2 linked regions of the Saccharibacillus brassicae genome follow. Each later gene encodes a partner of the first gene's protein in a complex. Links are inferred from orthologs where the notes say so. Each region holds a gene or a part of one and is shown on either strand. Other genes may lie near its edges.

Region 1 (10,913 bases):
CGCACTCACCGCGGTTGGCGGAACGTCCGCCCCACATTTCCGACGTCAGACACTGCCCCGAATACGACACGCACAGCGCGCCGTGCACGAACACTTCCATCGGCAGCTTGGCCTGGTCGCCGATCTTGCGAATCTGCTTGAGGTTGTTCTCCCGGCCCAGCACGACCCGCTCCATGTTGAACGGCTTCGTGAACTCGACCGCTTCCGGCGACGTGATCGTCATCTGCGTCGAGCCGTGAATCGGGAAGTCGGGCGAGATTTCGCGGATCATTTTGACCAGACCCAAATCCTGCACGATGACCGCGTCCACGCCGGCTACGACGCAGGCGTCGATCAGTTCGCGCGCGTCTTCCAGTTCGTTTTCGAATACGAGGATATTGAACGTCAAAAATCCTTTGACCCCGTAGCTATGCAAAAAGCCCATGATTTCCGGCAGTTCGTCCATCCGGAAGTTATTGGCGCGTGCCCGGGCGTTGAATTTTTCGACTCCGAAAAAGACCGCGTCCGCCCCGTTTGCGACGGCTGCGCGCATGCAATCCCAATCGCCGGCCGGAGCCAGCAGTTCGACGTCGCGTCTCGTAATGCCTTGAGTATTCATAACAGTAAGATCCCTCCGCGCGGCCGCTTTTTCCGTCAATGATGCATCTCTGCCCTGGCAGCGGCCGCCGTATAATGTTCGTTCCTTATTCGCATATCCGACAAAAATCCCGCCGGGCCGAACCCCGCGGGAATCATTAGCATCCTGTACACGCACTTCAATTCGTCGCCCAAACTTCATCACGACGTTTATCTCACTTATTTTAACAGACTGTAACCTTCATGCCTACAAGCATTTCGCTCTTTTTCAAAATTTTAAAGACCGGCCCGCCCTCCGGCGGTACCGGTCTTCCCCAATGTCGCGCTATGGATGAGCTATGGATGAGCTATGAACCCGTTATGGATGACTTGAGAAACTTGACCGAGCGCAGCGCGCGTTCGATACCGTCCAGCTGCGGCTGCGTCGCCATGCCGAGATCGATCCGGTAATGAATCCAATACGTCGTGCCGCCGTGCCGGAAATAAATATCCTCGGCCCGGTAAGCATTGCCGTCCGTGCCCGTATACGCGATACGTACGGCCGGAACGCCCGCGAATTCGGTCCGCTGCGGCGCTTCGTGCTTCAGCGTGGCGTCGTCGAGCTTCCAGTCGGCGTAGCGCCGAACGGCCTGGGCCACCGCCGCTTCCGGACCTTCTTCGACATCGGTCAGTTCAAACGAACCGCCCGGCAGGAAATAACCCAGATCGAACTCCGAATCGGCCATCGCCTGCGGCGTCCAGTAAGCCGGCACGCTGATCTTCATCTCGGGCGTGCTTTTGCTTATGTTAAGCGTCTTGTCTTTGAGATAGGGAATCTGTCCGAGCTTGCCGAACGAATCTTCGACGACGCTGAAATCGACTTCCACCGAATCGGCGATCCGCCGGAGCGTCTGCTCCCGGTAAGCCCCTTCCGGCGCGGAGTAGCGCAGCACGTAGAAATGCTCTTTGCCTCTCAGGACGAGCCAGTTCCAGTAGACGCTTCCGCTGCCGAGATTGTAAGTCATCTTCTCGATCCTGGCGTCCTGCCCGGACACTGTCAGCGATTCGCTGACGATCGGATTGAGATACTCGGGCAGGAACAGTTCGCCGGTTCTTTGCTTGAGCAGGTTATGCCAACCGTCCAGCGTCTCGCCCGGTTCGGCCGAAATGACCTGCATCGCCAGGACCGAACCGTCTTCTCCGCCGTATTGGAACAAGCCCGATGCCGCAGGCGACCATTCGGCCGGAATCTTCATCGACACGCCGTAATCGGGCGCCGAGACGTTCATCTGCCCGTCGACGACGGCGGACAGGTCTTTCGTCTGCATCCCCGACGTGGCGAACGAAGTTCGGAACGAATCGAGCAGCGGCGCCCGATCTTCGAAGGCCCGGTAATCCTCGATCAGCGAATCGCCGAGGTAGAGGCTGTAGATGCGCCCTTTGTCGTCATAGCGGCGCGCTTCCCAATAAATGCCGTCCAGATCGCGGCTGATCAACCGCGCGTAAGGCCGTCCGGCGTTCGGGACCGTCCGGCGGTCGACGATCGTCTCGCCGCTGTCCAGCGCTTCCTGCTCCAACTGCTCCAGCAGATCGGAGACGGGCACGGACGTGCCGGCTTCTTCGTCCCAGACATGGATCTGAAGCATGTACGTGCCGTCCGCATCGCCGATCGCCGCCGAATATTCGTCGTCGCCCAATTCGGCCATCGAACCGGCCGGCGAATCGATCGACCAGCCGGCATAACTGCTGCCGACCCGGCCCGTGATCTCTTCCGCGTCTTCTCCCGGCTTCACAGGCTGCCCCGGGATGCCGTTATCCGACTTCAACGTCACCGTGACCGTGCCGGCATTCGTTTTGACCCCGGCGCCCATCAGGTCCGCGACCGGACGCAGCGGTACCATCAGCGTGCCGTTTTTCATGACCGGCGCCGCGGCCCATACCTTTTTGGTGCCGTTCGTCCAGACGGTCTTGCTGCCGATCGTAAACGTCGCGACGCGCGCGCCGTAGCTAACGCGAACGACGTTGTCGCCTTCGAGGCGGCTTGTCGTTCCGAATGCCCGCTGGAAGACGCCCAGCGGAACCATGACCATTCCATTTTGCGTGTACGGCTTCTCGATCTTCTGCTCGCTGCCGTTCACAAGCGCCTTCGTACTGCCGAGGCGTACCTGCAAAGTCAGCGTAACCGTCTCGGCCGCGAAAGCGGGCACCGACGTTCCGATCATGAGCAGCAGCACGAACCACAGCGCGATACTTTTTTTAGCCAGTCTCAACCGCTCTCCTCCTCTACTCGTTCGTCAGCACGATGCGGCGTTCCACGATATCGCCGTCCGTCTGCATAAGCACGCGCACCGTCTGTCCGGGCACGTACGCTTTCATCAGTTCGTTCAAATCGACGAGCGCGGTGATCCGGTGGCCGGCCACGCTGTACAGCACGTCGCCTTCGCGCACGCCCGCTCTGCGGGCTTCGTCCGACATCACTTCGCTGACGGTCAGCGGATCTTCCGAAGGCAGGCCGACGGTGGCCGAAAAGCTTTCTTCGAGTTCAAGGCCCAGCCCGGCGCGAATCACTTCTCCCTGGGCGAACAGCTGCTTCACGATATACTGGACGGTGGCCGCGGGAATCGTAAATCCGGTATTGTCGATATCGACGGCCGCGTATTTCATCGAATTGATGCCGAGAATCTCGCCGCGCATATTGACCAGCGGACCGCCGCTGTTGCCCGGGTTGATGGTCGCATCGGTCTGGATCAGCCGGTATTCCGCGCCGGCCGCGCGGTTCAGGCCGCTAACGATGCCAAGCGTGGCCGAATTGCGCAGCGACAGCGAGACCGGCGTGCCGATCGCAATAACCGGCTCGCCTACGAGCGTCGTTTCTTTCGTCGAGACGAAAGTGGCCGGCTTGAAGCCGGAGACGTTGATCTTGATCAGCGCCAGATCGCTGGTCGGATCGCTGTACACTTCCCGCACTTTGTACGATTTGCCTTCGGACGTGACAACCTGAATATGGTCCATATCTTCCACGACATGCGCATTCGTCACGATCCAGCCGTTCGAACGGATGATGACGCCGGAGCCGTGCGCGAGATCGTAGCCGTCCTCCGCGCTCCCGCTGTCTTCGCCGCCCCAATCTTCCGAAGCGCCGACCGGCACTTCGCCGATAATGCCGACGACCGAAGGCGAGACTTTCGCAATGATCTGCGGAATCGTTTGGGCCGGGGCGGACGATTTTGCGGACGCTGCCGCCGCGGCGTGCGTGTGCGGGGATATCCCCCAACCGCCGATTGCGATCGCGCCCGACAGCAGCAGACCTGCCGCTTTTGTTCCTGTTTTACTCATCTCGTCGACACCCCTCTTTATTCGCAGGTCCGGGTTCCGGCACGGTGAATACGTTCTTTTCGCCCTGCCGGGCAGAACAAGACAGCCGCCATTTGCCGATTTTCTGCCCTACTCGAACTTCTCTCTTCACTTTATTCCATCTTTTAGAAAAATTGAAGACGTTTTTATAAACTATTTTCGCTTGCGGCAGAAAAGAAAAAAAGCGGCCGCCTCTAGGCAGCCGCTTCCGGATCGCGGCGGAACGCCGTTCTTCCGCAATCGTCGCTTGCTTGCATCTTTTTTTCGAATGAATCTCCGGGCGAATACGGTCCGAATACGGCTCCGGATTCAGAAGCGGACTTACTTGTCCGCGGTCTGGGCTTCGGGCTCGGCTTCCTGCCGCGTCCGCTGCGTATCGCGTTCGAGGACCGGAGCCAGGTAATGGCCGGTATACGACCCTTTGACTTTGGACACCTGCTCCGGCGTGCCGGTCGCGACGACGTCTCCGCCTCCGCTGCCGCCTTCCGGTCCCATATCGATCAGGTAATCGGCCGTCTTGATCACGTCGAGATTGTGCTCGATCACGAGGACGGTATCGCCCGATTCGACGAGGCGGTGCAGCACGTTCAGCAGGCGATCGATATCGTCCACGTGCAGGCCCGTCGTCGGCTCGTCGAGGATGTAGATCGTTTTGCCGGTGCTGCGGCGGTGCAGCTCGGAAGCGAGCTTGACGCGCTGCGCTTCGCCGCCCGACAGCGTCGTGGCCGGCTGGCCCATCTTGACGTAGCCGAGACCGACGTCAAGCAGCGTCTGCAGCTTGCGGCTGATCTTCGGTACGTTCTGGAAAAATTCGACCGCGTCTTCGATCGTCATCTCCAGCACGTCGGAAATGTTTTTGTTTTTGTATTTCACTTCCAGTGTCTCGCGGTTGTAGCGCTTGCCTTTGCACACTTCGCACGGCACGTAGATGTCCGGCAGGAAGTGCATCTCGATCTTGATGATCCCGTCGCCTTTGCACGCTTCGCAGCGGCCGCCCTTCGTGTTGAAGCTGAAGCGGCCTTTCTGATAGCCGCGCACTTTGGCTTCGTTCGTCGTCGCGAACAGGTCGCGGATGTTGTCGAACACGCCGGTATACGTCGCCGGATTGGACCGCGGCGTGCGGCCGATCGGCGACTGGTCGACTTCGACGACTTTGTCGACGTGTTCCATGCCGCGAATCTCTTTGTGCTTGCCCGGCTTGACGCGCGCCCGGTTGAGGTCGCGGGCCAGCGCTTTGTGCAGCACGCCGTTGACGAGCGACGACTTGCCGGAACCGGACACGCCGGTGACCGCCGTGAACAGTCCGATCGGCACCTTCACGTTGACGTTGCTCAGGTTGTTTTCTTTCGCGCCGCGGATCTCCAGCCAGCGTTCGCCCGGCTTGCGGCGGCTCAGCGGAACCGGAATGAAGCGGCGCCCGCTCAAATACTGGCCTGTCAGCGAGTCCGGATTGTCCATAACTTCCTGCGGCGTGCCTTCCGCGATGATCCGGCCGCCGTGCACGCCGGCTCCCGGCCCGATATCGATAATATAATCGCTGGCCATCATCGTGTCTTCGTCGTGCTCGACGACGATCAGCGTGTTGCCGAGATCGCGCATATGCAGCAGCGTCTTGATCAGGCGGTCGTTATCGCGCTGGTGCAGGCCGATGCTCGGCTCGTCGAGAATGTAGAGCACGCCCATGAGGCTAGACCCGATCTGCGTCGCAAGGCGAATCCGCTGGGCTTCGCCGCCGGACAGCGTGCCGGCCGCGCGGCTGAGCGTCAGGTACGTCAAGCCGACGTTTTCGAGGAAACCGAGGCGGCTGCACACTTCCTTGAGGATCAGGTTCGCGATCGAACGCTCTTTTTCCGACAGTTCGAGTTCGTTGAAAAATTCCGTCGCTTTGGAGATCGACAGGTCCGTCACATGCGAGATGCTGACTCCCCCGACCGTCACGGCCAGAATTTCGCGCTTCAGCCGCTGGCCTTTGCACGTGCCGCACGGCTTGGTGCCCATGAAGCCTTCGATATATTCGCGCATACTCTCGGACGACGTATCGCGGTAGCGGCGCTCCAGATTCGGAATGATGCCTTCGAACGCGACGGTCACTTCCTTGCTGCGGCCGAAGTCGCCTTCATAGCGGAATTTGACTTTCTGGCCGTCGGTGCCGTACAGAATCTTGTTCGTCTGATCCGCCGTCAGTTCGGACACCGGCACGTTCGTCGGAATCTTGTAATGTTCGCACATCGCGGCGAGAAACTGCGGATAGTAGTTCGACAGTCCGCCGCTCCACGCGGTAAACGCGCCGTCTTCGATCGTCTTGCGCTCGTCCGGTACCAGCAGTTCCGGATCGACGACCATCTTCACGCCGAGTCCGTCGCAGTCCGGGCAGGCGCCGAACGGGCTGTTGAACGAGAACATGCGCGGCGCCAGTTCTTCCATGCTGAATCCGCAGATCGGGCAGGCGAAGTTGGAACTGAACCGCAGTTCTTCCTGGCCCATGATGTCGACGAGCAGCTGTCCGCCGGACAGCTTCAGCGCCGTCTCGATCGAATCGGCCAGACGCGTCTGGACGTCTTCCTTGATCACGATCCGGTCGACGACGATTTCGATCGTATGCTTTTTGTTTTTCTCAAGCTCGATCGTCTCGGACAGGTCGCGCAGCTCGCCGTCGACGCGCACGCGGACGAAGCCCTGCTTGGAAATTTCGGTGAACAGGCTCTTGTGTTCGCCCTTCTTGCCGGAAATGACGGGCGCGAGAATCTGCATCCGGGTCTTCTCCGGGAACTGCATGATGCGGTCCACCATCTGTTCGACGGTCTGCGAAGTGATCTCCACGCCGTGATCGGGACAATGCGGCTTGCCGATTCGCGCGAACAGCAGCCGCAGGTAGTCGTAAATTTCCGTGACGGTGCCGACGGTCGAACGCGGGTTGCGGCTCGTCGTCTTCTGGTCGATCGAGATGGCGGGAGACAATCCGTCGATCGAATCCACGTCCGGCTTCTCCATCTGGCCGAGGAACTGTCGCGCGTAAGCGGACAGCGACTCGACGTAACGGCGCTGGCCTTCGGCATAGATGGTATCGAATGCGAGCGAAGACTTGCCCGAGCCGCTGAGGCCCGTCAGGACGACGAAACGATCGCGGGGGATCGTGACGTCGATATTTTTCAAGTTGTGTGCTCTGGCACCTTTGATTACGATATTTTCGCTTGCCACCGGCCTCAACCTCCACATGAATCATTCTGTTTGTCGACTTGTCCGGCAGAGTGTTTTTGCGATTTTTGTAGAAATGCTCGGCCGGAACAGTCCTGGGTCTTGGGAAAAAGATTGCGCCCGCACGGATGCGGACGCTTGACTGTACGTATAGAGTATAGGGAAAGGCTGCGGGTCACTCCGCGGCGCGGAGTTCCAGCAGGGCGTCGCGCAGTTCGGCGGCGCGTTCGAAGTTGAGGTTTTTGGCGGACTCTTTCATTTCTTTTTCCAGACGCATAACGAGCTTCTCGCGATCTCTCTTCGTCAGCTTCGTGCTGCCGTCGATGCCGGACAGGAAGTCCGCGCCGGTCTCGGCCGCCTTGGTCGCTTCGATGACGTCGCGCACTTTCTTCTTGATCGTCTGCGGCGTCACGCCGTGCTCCAGATTGTACGCATGCTGGATCTCGCGGCGGCGCTGTGTTTCCTTCATCGCCTTGTCCATCGACTCGGTGATCTTGTCGGCGTACAGGATAACCCGGCCTTCCGAGTTGCGGGCGGCCCGGCCGATCGTCTGGATCAGCGAGCGCTCGGAACGCAGGAAACCTTCCTTGTCGGCGTCGAGAATCGTGACGAGCGACACTTCCGGCAGGTCGAGGCCTTCGCGCAGCAGGTTGATGCCGACGAGGACGTGGAAAACGCCGAGCCGCAGGTCGCGCAAAATCGCGATCCGTTCCAGCGTCTTGATGTCCGAGTGCAGGTAGCGGACCTTGATCCCGACTTCCTTGAGGTAATCGGTCAGATCTTCGGACATTTTCTTGGTCAGCGTCGTGACGAGCACGCGCTCGTCCTTCTCGATACGGTCGCGGATCTCGCCGATGAGATCGTCGATCTGTCCGTCCGTCTTGCGCACTTCGATGATCGGGTCAAGCAGGCCGGTCGGCCGGATGATCTGCTCGACCATCGTCGGGCAGTGTTCCATCTCGTACGGTCCCGGCGTCGCCGAGACGTAGATGAGCTGATCCGCTTTTTGTTCGAATTCGTCGAACTTCAGCGGACGGTTGTCGAGCGCCGAAGGCAGGCGGAACCCGTAATCGACAAGCACGTTCTTGCGCGCCTGGTCGCCGTTGTACATCGCGCGGATCTGCGGCAGCGTCACGTGGGATTCGTCGATTACGATCAGCAGGTCGTCCGGGAAATAATCCATGAGCGTGTACGGCGTGGCGCCGCGTTCGCGGAACGTCAGCGGACCGGAATAGTTCTCGATGCCGGAACAGAATCCGACTTCCTTCATCATCTCGATGTCGTAGCGCGTGCGCTGTTCCAGCCGCTGCGCTTCGAGCAGCTTGCCTTCTTCCTTGAATACGGCGAGGCGTTCTTCCAGCTCCCGCTCGATATTCGTGATGGCGATCTTCATTTTCTCTTCGCGGGTGACAAAGTGGGACGCCGGGAAGATGGCGACATGGTCGCGCTCGCCGGTGATCTCGCCGGTCAGCACGTTGATCTCGCTGATCCGTTCGATTTCGTCGCCGAACAGTTCGATCCGCACCGCATGTTCTTCGCGCGAAGCCGGGAAAATCTCGACTACGTCGCCGCGTACGCGGAACGTGCCGCGGACGAAGTTGATATCGTTGCGCTGATACTGGATATCGACCAGACGCGACAAAATCTCCTGCCGGGATTTCTCCATGCCGACGCGCAGCGACAGCAGCAGGTTGCCGTATTCCTGCGGCGAACCGAGGCCGTAGATACACGAGACGCTCGCCACGATGACGACGTCGCGCCGCTCGAACAGCGAGCTGGTCGCGGAGTGGCGCAGCCGGTCGATCTCTTCGTTGATGCTGGAATCTTTTTCGATATACGTATCGGAAGAAGGAACATAGGCTTCCGGCTGGAAATAGTCATAGTAGCTGACGAAGTAGTCAACGGAGTTGTTCGGCAAAAATTCCTTGAATTCGCTCGCCAGCTGGGCGGCAAGCGTCTTGTTGTGGGCGATGACAAGCGTCGGACGGTTCAATTTCGAGATCGTCTGCGCGATCGTGAACGTCTTGCCCGTGCCGGTCGCGCCGAGCAGGGTCTGGTGCTTCTTGCCTGCGTGAATCCCTTCGACCAGTTGTTCGATCGCCCGGGGCTGGTCGCCCTGCGGCGAGAACTCCGAGACGATCTCGAACGGTTTGCTGCTGATTTCAATATCGCTCATTGGCCCTATTTCACCCTCGTCGTTTGAAGTGATAGTATTTGAAGCAGAGAATAAGAAAAAACCGACGCATCGCTTTCGTTTGATACGCCGTCCGGATGCTTATATTGTAAATAACCAGATTTCCGCGCGGAAAACGATCGGCGGTCGGACTCCCCCGGTTCGAAAACGCGGAAAAGGTCCGCCGAGCAACGGCTCAAGGCCTCGCGCGTCGGTCGAAAATAAAGACTGCGTTCGCCTTCCGGCGACCGGACATGAAGTAAAATCCGCTTCGAAAAAGCGGATTCGGGCGGCAGGGACGGAACGTCCTCCGCCCGCCGGCTGCCGGAAGATAAGAATACCTGTTCCCGTTAAGTATACTCTTTTTCCACCCCTGTTGCAATTATTTATGAAAACGGAAGATGCTTATTTCAAGCTTTTGCCGCAGAGAGGAACGAACGCATGGACATCACTATCATTATCGGAATCATTGCGGGATTCGCTGCGCTGATCGGCGGATTTCTGTGGGAAGGCGGACAGGCCGGAGGCCTGCTGCAGGGGGCCGCGGCCCTGATCGTATTCGGCGGAACGGCGGCCGCGGTCGTCATCAGTTTTCCGTGGAAAAGGCTGCGCACGCTGCCCGAGGCGCTGAAGGTCGCGTTCGGCTCGCGCGGCCTGAACGCCGGGGAATTGGTCGAAGACCTGGCTTCCTTGTCTTCGACCGCGCGACGCTCGGGCATCCTGGCGCTGGAGAAGACCGCGGAAACGCACGAAGATCCTTTTATGCGCGAAGGGCTCGGCCTGATCGTGGACGGAAGCGACCAGCCGCTGATGCGGCATATCCTCGAACTCGAAATCGACAAAAAGCAGGACAAGTTCGACGGTTACGCCAAAATTTTCGAATCCGCCGGCGGGTACGCCCCGACGATGGGCATCATCGGAACGGTCATGGGACTCATTCGCGTACTCGGCAGTCTGACGGAACCGGCCAATCTGGGCTCGTCGATCGCCGTCGCTTTTATCGCCACGCTGTACGGGGTCGCCAGCGCCAACCTGATTTTCCTGCCGATCGCTTCCAAGATCCGGGCGCGCGGCGAAGAGGAGGTCCAAGTGATGGAGATGATGCTCGAAGGACTGCTTGCCGTTCAGAACGCGGAGAATCCGAATATGGTCCGCAAAAAACTGTCGACCTACCTCGACGATTATGAAGACGAAAGACCGGTTGGAGCGGATCGCCGATGAGCAGACGCCGCAGACGCCGCAACGAAGGCCCTTCGCATCAGCAGGAACGCTGGCTGATCACGTATGCCGACCTGTTGACGCTCCTGCTTATCTTTTTCATTATCATGTACGCGGTCAGCACGATCGATGCGGAAAAATACGAAGCCGTCTCCGGTTCGCTTCAGACGACGTTTCAGGCGGGCAGCAGCATTCTGGACGGCGGACCGAAGATCACCGGACAGCAAGGGCAGCAGACGCCCGGCAGCGCCGGGAACGGCTCGGGCGCTCCGTCCGGCGGCGGGGACGCGCAGATCGCGCCGGACCCGGAGACCGAACCGACGGCGCGCGAACTCGCTTTTCGCGAGCAGGAACGCCAGTTGGCCGGTTTTCTGGAGACGATCGAATCCTACGTGGCGGACAACAATTTGCAGGACCA
Region 2 (9,486 bases), 680 kb from region 1 along the record:
TCATTCAGCATACCGGCACGCAGACGTTCGACCGGGTGCGCATGGGCATTTCCCGTCCGCAAAACGGCATGGCCGTCGTCGATTACGTGCTGGCTCCTTTTGCCAAAGCGGAGCAGCCTCTGCTTGACGAGATGATCGAAAAAACGTGCGACGCGCTCGAACACAGTCTGGACCATACGTTCGAACAGACGATGGCCCGGTTCAACGGATAATCAAGAAGGCCTTACCGCCATGCGCCCAGGCGCATCGCAAGGCCTTTGCCTTGCATTCTTTTACTCTACAAGCATAAGAGAGGTGCCCCCTTGTTAAACGCGCTTATCAAAGAAGTTGCCCGGGACCAGGACTTTATCTCGATTCAAAAGGCCGCTGCGGCCGGGATGAAGGAACAGTTGGTCGCGGGCTTGTCGGGCTCGGCGCGCCAGCTGATGATGGCGGGCCTGCATCAGGAGCTGGAACGTCCGCTGCTGATCGTCACGCACAATATTTTTTCGGCTCAAAAAATCGCGGATGATCTTCAGGAAGCGCTTCCCGAAGGAAGCGTGCTGTTCTACCCGGCCAACGAACTGGTCGCGGCGGAATCGGCGATCTCGAGTCCGGAGACCATCGCGCAGCGTATCGAAGTGCTGACTCGCTGCGCCGAAGGGTTCAAGGGCGTGCTGGTCGTGCCGTTCTCCGGCCTGCGCCGCTTCGTGCCGGACCCGGAAGAGATCCGCGCCGCCCAGTTCACGATCGAAGAAGGCGGCACGCTCGACCTGGAACACTTCCTGCTGCGCATGGTCGAACTCGGCTATTCGCGCGTGGAACGTGTCGAAACGCGGGGCGAGATGAGCGTGCGCGGCGGAATCGTCGACTTTTTCCCGACGACGTCCGCGCTTGCCTACCGGATCGAACTGTTCGACGACGAAGTGGACTCGATCCGCACGTTCGACCCGGAAGACCAACGTTCGATCGATAAAGTGAAAAGCGTCCGTATCCGTCCGAGTCGCGAGCTTGTCGCAAGCGGCAAGCGTATGTCCCAGGCGGCCGATGCCGCGGCGGAGCTGCTGGAGAAGCAGTTGGAGCGCATGACCGACCGCAAAGCCAAAACGGCGCTGCAGCAAGAAATCGGCCGGGAGATCGAACTGCTGCGCCAGCAGATCCATTTTCCGGAAATGTACAAATACGTCTCCCTGATCTACCCGGAACGCCGGACGCTGTACGATTACATGCCGGACGACACGCTGCTGATGATGGAAGAGCCTTCGCGCCTGCTCGACACAGCCGCGCAGCTCGAACGGGACGAAGCCGAATGGAACCTGCACCTGCTGCAGAGCGGCAAAAGCCTGCCGGACCTGCCGCTTGCGCTCGAAGGCGACACGGCCATCTACCAGCGCCCCTTCCAGACGCTGTTCCTGTCGCTGTTCGTCCGCCAGATTCCGCGCACCCATCCGGGGCAGGTCGTCAACGTTGTCAGCCGGACGATGCAGGACTTCCACGGGCAGATGAACGTGCTGAAAGCCGAGATGGAACGCTGGAAAAAATCCAATATGCGCGTCATCATGCTGGCCGGCGACGACGAACGGGCCGAACGCATCCGCCAGGTGCTCGAAGACTACGAGATCGAGACGCCGGAGATTATGCGCGGCCATCTGCAGGGCGGCTTCGAGCTGCCTTCCGCCCATCTCGTCGTCATTACGGAAGGCGAACTGTTCGCCCAGAAGCAGCGCAAAGTGCGCAAAAGCACGTCCACGAAGCAGATCGACAACGCCGAGCGTATCAAAAGCTATACCGAGCTGAAAGTCGGCGACTACGTCGTGCACCAAAACCACGGTATCGGCAAATACCTCGGCATCGGCACGCTCGAAGTCGGCGGCATCCATAAAGACTACATGCATATCATGTACGCCGGCGGCGACAAGCTGTCCGTACCGATCGAACAGATCGACCTGATCCAGAAGTACGTCGGCGCCGAAGACAAAGAGCCGAAAGTGTACAAGCTGGGCGGCAACGAGTGGACGAGAGTGAAGACCAAAGTCCGTTCGTCCGTGCAGGACATCGCCGACGACCTCATCAAGCTGTACGCGGAGCGTCAGGCTTCCGCCGGGTACAGCTTCGACAAGGATACGCCGGACCAGAACGATTTCGAAAACACGTTCCCTTACGAAGAGACGCGCGACCAGCTGCGGGCGATCGAAGAGATCAAGGGCGACATGGAGATGACCCGTCCGATGGACCGCCTGCTGTGCGGAGACGTCGGTTACGGCAAGACGGAAGTCGCGATCCGCGCGGCGTTCAAGGCGGCGATCGAAGGCAAGCAGGTCGCGATCCTCGTGCCGACGACCATTTTGGCGCAGCAGCATTACGAGACGTTCCGGGAACGTTTCGAAGGGTATCCGTTCAATATCGGCGTCCTCAGCCGTTTCCGCTCGCGCAAAGAACAGAACGAGACGATCAAGGGCGTCAAGCAGGGCACGATCGACGTCATCATCGGCACGCACCGCATCCTGTCGCAGGATCTCGTGTTCAAGGACCTCGGCCTGCTGATCGTCGACGAAGAGCAGCGGTTCGGCGTGACGCACAAGGAAAAGCTCAAGCGGCTCAAGACGAACGTGGACGTACTGACGCTGACGGCGACGCCGATTCCGCGTACGCTGCACATGTCCATGCTGGGCGTACGGGATCTGTCGGTTATCGAGACGCCGCCGGAGAACCGTTTCCCGGTGCAGACGTACGTGGTCGAATACAGCCCGACGCTCGTGCGCGAAGCGATCGAACGGGAGCTCGCGCGCGGCGGACAGGTGTACTACCTGTACAACCGCGTGCAGGGCATCCACGAGAAGGCGGCGGAAATTTCCGAGCTCGTGCCGGACGCGCGCGTCAGCGTGGGTCACGGGCAGATGAGCGAACAGGAACTGGAGCGGACGATCCTCGACTTCCTCGAAGGCGAATCGGACGTGCTCGTCAGCACGAGCATCATCGAGACGGGCGTGGACATTCCGAACGTCAATACGCTGATCGTGCACGACGCGGACAAGATGGGCCTGTCGCAGCTGTACCAGATGCGCGGGCGTGTCGGCCGTTCCAACCGGATCGCGTATGCGTATTTCTCTTATCAAAAAGACAAGGTGCTGACCGAAGTCGCCGAGAAACGCCTGCAGTCGATCAAGGAATTCACGGAACTCGGTTCCGGCTTCAAGATCGCCATGCGCGACTTGTCGATTCGCGGCGCGGGCAATCTGCTCGGCGCGGAACAGTCCGGCTTCATCGCGTCGGTCGGATTCGACTTGTACTCGCAGATGCTGGCCGAAGAGATCCAGAAGCGCAAAATCTCGATGCTCGGCGAAGCGCCGGCGGAAGACAAGCACTGGAGCACGATGATCGACCTGTCGATCGACGCGTACCTGCCTTCGGATTACATTTACGACAGCATCCAGAAGATCGAGATTTACAAAAAGGTCGCCGCGGCGACCACCTTCGAAGAAGTGCTCGAACTCGAAGACGAGCTGCTTGACCGGTTCGGCGAACTGCCGGAAGCGGTCGTGCGCCTGATGCAGGTCGCGCGCTTCAAAATTTACGGCCGGACGTACGGCATCGAGAGCATCGCACGAAGAGGAGACGATCTTCTCGTCACGTTCTACGAAGGACAGGAGAAAGCGGCCGATCCTTCCAAACTCGCGCAAGTTGGAAATCAGTTCGAAAGCAGTGTACAATTTAAGCAGGGTACGCCTCTTGCGTTCCAAATCAAAGGCAGGAGCCTGCCGGAATCCGAGCGTTTAGGGACGCTGGAACGGGTTCTGGATGCCCTCCAACAAGCGTTCAAATCGAAGGGAGAACTTCATGATGCAGTCAAGTCATAGAAAATGGGGAAAATTGGCGTCGCTCGGAGCCGTTGCGGTCTTGTCTTTTTCCGTGCTGGCCGCCTGCGGCGACAAAGCCGATTCCGGTAACGATACGGCCAAGGTCGAAGACAGCAAGGTACTGGCCACTTACGACGGGGGAAACGTCACGGAAGACCAGTTCAACAAAGAATTGAACGTCATGAAATTTTTGCAGCCGACCTATGCGTCGATGATGGATTCGGCCGATATCAAAAACTATATGCTGGACCAGCAGATTGCTTATAACTATCTCGAAGGCAAAGCGACGGACGAAGAGAAGAAGAAGGGCGCCGATATGGCGACCGAGCAGCTCGACCAGATGAAAGCCCAGGTCGACCAGGAGCAGCTCAATACCATGCTGAAAGAACAGAACATCACCGAAGCGGACCTGACGACCTACATGACCCAGGTCATGACGGCCGTGCAGTACATGTCCAACCAGGTCAAGGACGAAGAAGTGCAAAAAGAGTACGACGCCAACAAAGAATCGTACATCACGGCGGACGTACGCCATATCCTGATCAACTTCACGGATGCGGAAGGCAAAAAGCGCACCGAAGCGCAAACGCTGAAGTTGGCCAAAGAAGCCAAAGCGAGAGTCGACGGCGGCGAAGATTTCGCCAAAGTGGCCAAAGAATTGTCGGAAGACCCGGGTTCGGCTTCGAACGGCGGCCTGTATGAAGGCGCCGCGGTTAGCCAATGGGTCGACGCGTTCAAAAAAGCGGCGTTGGAACAAAAAATCGGCGTAGTGGGCGATCCGGTCAAAACCGAATACGGCTACCACGTGATCAAGGTCGAGAAAAGAACCGACACGCTGACGGACGAAGTGAAGGATTCGGTTCGCCGTACCCTGGCGTCCAACAAGCTGAACGCGTTCATGGAAAAAGATTTGAAAGGCATCACGAAGAGCAAGGAAGAGTTCAAAGATCCGGTAACGCCGCCTGCGGCCGAAGGCACGACGCCTGAAGGAACCGACGGCGCTGCACCGGAAGGCACAACGCCGCCTGCAGCCGAAGGCACGGCTCCCGGAGCTGTCGAAGGAACAGACGGCGCCGTAACGGAAGGTGCCGATCAAGGCGCCGCTACCGATGGTGCGGCGACCGACGAATCCGGCGCTGCCGGCACGTCGACCGACGCCGGTACCGAGACCAAAACGGACGGCAAGTAAACCCATGCGCCGCCCCCGGGCGGCAGCCATAGTCAAACTCAAAAATAGCGCGCTTCCACGCGCTATTTTTTTGAGCCAAAAAAACGGCCGGAAGCCCGAAGGGCTCCCGGCAAGAAGGAGGGCTGCGGCGTGAAGACGTCCACCTCGTCCGGCTTGCTCAGGGGCGCTTTCATTCTCGGCGCCGCGGCAATCCTGTCCAAAATGATCGGCACGCTGCAGAAGATCCCGCTGCAAAACCTGGGCGGGGACGGCGTGTTCGGCATCTACACGACCATTTATTCGTTCTACGCCTTTTTGGCCGTGTTCGTCACGGCCGCGCTGCCGGCGGCCATCTCCAAATACGTCGCCGAGCGGATCGCCGGCGCGGATGAACGCGGCGTACGCGCCGTGCTCCGCGCGGGCCTGCTGACCGGCTGCGTCGCCGGCGTGCTGATGGCGCTCGGCATGTGGGTTCTCGCGCCGCTGCTGTCCGGCTGGATCGGCAGCGAGCATACGCTGCTGCCGCTGCGCGCGGTCGCGCTCGCGCTGCTCGTCGTGCCGCCGATGGCCGCGCTGCGCGGCTTCTTCCAGGGGCAGCAGCAGGCGCTGCCGACCGCGGTCTCGCAAGTCAGCGAGCAGATCGTGCGCGTCGGGGTCATGATCGCGCTGCTGCTGGCGCTGAACTCGGCCGGCGCTTCCGACGAGCGGATTGCCGCGGGAGCGGCGTTCGGTTCGTTTGCCGGCGGTCTGGCCGGACTGCTCGTCATGCTGGCGTTCTGGCGGCGGCACCGCAAGCGCAAGCAGGCGGAATTCGCAGAGCGGGCGGAGCAGCCGGCTGCTCCGCCGGCTTTTCCGGTGGCGGGGGCCGCCGACCCGCAGGGCGGCTCCGTGTGGCGGTGGATCAAGCCGCTGCTGATCTATGCCGTGCCGGTCTTCGTCGGCTCGCTGTCCCAGCCGCTGCTGAGCCTCGTCGATACGCTTACCGTGCCCCGGCTGCTGCAAAGCGGAGGGTGGGGCGACCTTGCGGCGATGGAGCAGTTCGGCGTCTATAACCGCGGCATCCCGATCGTGCAGCTCGTCTTCATGCTGGCGACTTCGCTCTCCACGCTGCTGCTGCCGGCTATCGCCGAAGCGAAAGCGCGCGGCGAAGAAGGGCGGATCGCCGTATCCGCTTCGGTCGCGCTGCGCTGGCTGTGGCTGCTCGGCCTGACGGCCGCCGCGGGCCTGGCCGTGCTCGCCGGCCCGGTCAACGTCATGCTGTACGCCGACGACCAGGGCACCGACGCGCTGCGCTGGACCGCGCTGTCCGCCGCGGGCGGTACGCTCGGCATCGTGTCCGCCGCGCTGCTGCAGGGCATGGGCGCCGTTCGGGCGCCCGCGCTGTTCCTGCTCGTCTCGGCCGTGCTGAAGCTTGGGCTCAACCTGCTGCTCGTGCCTTACATGGGCATCTCCGGCGCCGCTCTGGCCGGCGCCGTGTCCTACATGGTCGCCGCGCTGCTCGGCGTCCTGCTGCTTGCCCGCCTGACCGGGCTGCGCCGCGGCGTGCGCCGCACGCTGCTCCAGCCCCTGCTGCTGGCGGGGCTGACGGCGCTTGCCGCCTATGCCGTCCGCCTGCTGGCGGACGGGCTGCTGACCGCCGCGGGCCTCGACGGACGCGCGGGCGCGATGCTGACCAGCCTCTCCGGCGTCGCCGCAGGCGTGATCGCCTTCGCCGCCGCGCTGATCTACACCCGCGCGGTATCGGACGCGGAGCTGTCCGCGCTGCCCGGCGGCACGAAGCTTGCCGCCTTCGCGCGGCGGCTGCGCCGCGAATCGTAGACCGGCGCCGATCGGCCGTCGAGCCGCGATTTCGCCGCCTTTTCCCTGGCTGCAATACACGCTTGAGGGAAAAAATGTATTTTTCTATTCAAGGGAACGCTTGTACGCATTTAGGATTCGCAATTCGCGAGAACCCGTGATATAGTGGTAAAATGCGAGGTGCAGCGGAAGGGGATGAATCGGCAATGAGTACGGGAATTACGGTAGTCGGACTGGGTTCCGGCGATCCGGACCAGCTGACGCTGGGCATATGGAAAGTCCTTCAGGGCGCGGGCCGGATCTATGTCCGGACGCAGGAACATCCGGTCATGAACCGGATCGCCGCCGAAGGCATCGCGTTCGATTCGTTCGACTCGGTCTACGAAGACAACGAATCGTTCGGAGACGTCTACGAGACGATCGCGCGCAGGCTCGTGGAGCTGGCGGCGGACGAACCGATCGTCTACGCCGTGCCGGGCCATCCGATGGTCGCCGAGAAGACGGTGCTGCTGCTGCGCGAATATGCGGAGCAGTCCGGCGTCGCCCTGAAGGTGCTCGGCGGGGAGAGCTTCCTCGACCAGGCTTTCGTGCGGCTCGGCTTCGATCCGATCGAAGGATTCCAGCTGCTGGACTCCTCGGGCGTGACGGCCGAGCTGATTCGGCCTTCCCTGCATACGCTGATTGGCCAGGTTTACGATTCGCTGACCGCTTCCGAGGTTAAACTCGGATTGATGGAAGTTTATCCCGACGACCATCCGGTCGTCGTGGGCCATGCGCTCGGCGTGGAAGGCGAAGAGCAAATTCTTCGCGTTCCGCTGTACGAGCTGGACCGCCTCGAAGGATACGGCAACCTGTCGCTCGTGTACGTTCCCCGGAGCGACGACGAAGCGCTTCGGGCCGGCAGTTTTGCCAGGCTGCACGAGATCGTCGGCATTCTGCGCAGCCCGGGCGGCTGTCCGTGGGACATCGAGCAGACGCACGCTTCGATCCGCAAGAACCTGATCGAAGAGACGTACGAGGTGCTGGAGACGATCGACGACGACGACCCCGACCATATGCGCGAAGAGCTGGGCGACCTGCTGCTGCAGATTCTGCTTCACTCCCGCATGGAAGAGGAAGTCGGCACGTTCACCGTCTACGACGTGATTCGCGGACTGAACGAGAAGTTGATCTTCCGCCATCCGCATGTGTTCGGCGATACCGCGGCCGGCAGCACCGAAGAAGCGTTGAAGAACTGGGACGCCATGAAGGCGGAGGAGAAGAAGCTGCGGGGCGAGAACGCTCCGGAAGCCTCCCTGCTGGACGGCGTGCCGAGAGATCTTCCGGCGCTTATGAAGGCGTACAAGATCCAGAAGAAGGCGGCGAAGGCCGGCTTCGACTGGGATAACATCGAAGACGTCTTCGCCAAGATCGAAGAAGAATTGGGCGAGCTTCGCCAAGGGTTGGCCGAGGGGGCCGATGCCGACGCCCTCAAGCTCGAATTGGGCGATTTGCTGTTCTCCGCGGTCAACGCATCCCGTTTTCTGGATGCCGATCCCGAAGAAGCGCTCTCGCTCGTCAACGACAAGTTCCGCCGCCGGTTCCGTTACATCGAGCGCAAGCTGCGCGAGCGGGGAAGTTCCCCGCAGGGCAGCACGCTCGCGGAAATGGACGCATTGTGGAACGAAGCGAAGACGACGGAGTAAGACGAAGCGCCCTTATGACCGCGGCCGCTTCCGCCGCCGGAACAGCGCGCCGAATCCGCAAGACGAGGATCGGTGCCTTCCGGCGCGAACGGCCGTCCGACAAATCGGATAAACGCGACAGCGCAGGGCTTGCCCGTGCTTCGCTTATCATTTTGAGCGTTACGTCTCCGGCATCGCCCGCTTTCGGATCGTATCCGGCAGCCGGCCTGGCGGACAGGCGGACGCGACCTTAAAATCCCGGGAGGAATGAATGCAATGAATAAAACCGAACTGATCAACAACATCGCGGAAAAAAGCGGAGTAGGCAAAAAAGAAGTCGAAGCGGTACTGAACGGCTTCATGGACGGCGTAACCGAAGCACTCGCTGGCGGAGACAAAGTTCAACTGATCGGATTCGGCACGTTCGAGACCCGCAAGCGCGCAGGCCGTACAGGTCGCAACCCGCAAACCGGCGAGCCGATCACGATTCCCGAGTCGAGCGTTCCTGCGTTCAAAGCGGGCAACAAACTCAAAGACGCGGTTAAGTAATTATGCGTGTCGATAAATTCCTGAAGGTGTCCAGGCTCATCAAGCGGCGTACCGTAGCAAAGGACGTGTCCGAGCAGGGCCGCGTGCTGATCAACGGCCGCGAGGCCAAGCCCAGCGCTTCGGTGAAAGTCGGCGACGAAATTACCGTGCAGTTCGGGCAGAAGCTCGTCACCGTCCGGGTCGAACGCCTCGCGGATACGACCCGCAAAGATGAAGCGGCAGGCATGTATACCCTAGTCAAGGAAGAACCGATTCCCCGCGAAGACGGTTTTAACTTTTAACGAAGTCGTTTGACAAACCCAAAAAGGTGTTTCCGCTGCGGCGGGAACGCCTTTTTAGGCTAAATTTGCGCGTTTTCGCGTCAATTCTTCTTCTTTTGTGTTAATGTTCTAAGTAGATCTTCAAGGTAGGCCATGCGGACTATGAACCGCTGCCCAGGCAGAGTGATAATCTTTTCGCCGCTCTATCGAGT

Evidence for each region.
Region 2: the proteins of uvrA (region 1) and mfd are in contact, whole or in part, in a crystal structure (PDB 4DFC), measured with the Escherichia coli proteins. The link is inferred for Saccharibacillus brassicae from one-to-one orthologs.

What each region holds. Positions count from the first base shown.
Region 1 is NZ_CP041217.1:1,897,191-1,908,103, forward strand. Bases 4,031-7,499 are described here. They hold uvrA (excinuclease ABC subunit UvrA), read right to left. Parts: upstream 7,108-7,499; coding sequence 4,231-7,107; downstream 4,031-4,230. Other genes in these bases: uvrB (excinuclease ABC subunit UvrB), read right to left, coding at 7,280-7,499. In the rest of the region: FFV09_RS08030 (U32 family peptidase), read right to left, coding at 1-598; FFV09_RS08035 (stalk domain-containing protein), read right to left, coding at 924-2,825; FFV09_RS08040 (S1C family serine protease), read right to left, coding at 2,839-3,891; more of uvrB, read right to left, coding at 7,500-9,280; FFV09_RS08055 (flagellar motor protein), read left to right, coding at 9,719-10,498; FFV09_RS08060 (OmpA/MotB family protein), read left to right, coding at 10,495-10,913. UniProt on the Escherichia coli protein: The UvrABC repair system catalyzes the recognition and processing of DNA lesions. UvrA is an ATPase and a DNA-binding protein. A damage recognition complex composed of 2 UvrA and 2 UvrB subunits scans DNA for abnormalities.
Region 2 is NZ_CP041217.1:2,584,095-2,593,580, forward strand. Bases 1-4,036 are described here. They hold mfd (transcription-repair coupling factor), read left to right. Parts: upstream 1-302; coding sequence 303-3,836; downstream 3,837-4,036. Other genes in these bases: pth (aminoacyl-tRNA hydrolase), read left to right, coding at 1-212; FFV09_RS10815 (peptidylprolyl isomerase), read left to right, coding at 3,817-4,036. Also shown: more of FFV09_RS10815, read left to right, coding at 4,037-5,025; FFV09_RS10820 (putative polysaccharide biosynthesis protein), read left to right, coding at 5,155-6,822; bifunctional methyltransferase/pyrophosphohydrolase YabN, read left to right, coding at 7,008-8,486; FFV09_RS10830 (HU family DNA-binding protein), read left to right, coding at 8,742-9,014; FFV09_RS10835 (RNA-binding S4 domain-containing protein), read left to right, coding at 9,017-9,295. UniProt on the Escherichia coli protein: Couples transcription and DNA repair by recognizing RNA polymerase (RNAP) stalled at DNA lesions. Mediates ATP-dependent release of RNAP and its truncated transcript from the DNA, and recruitment of nucleotide excision repair machinery to the damaged site.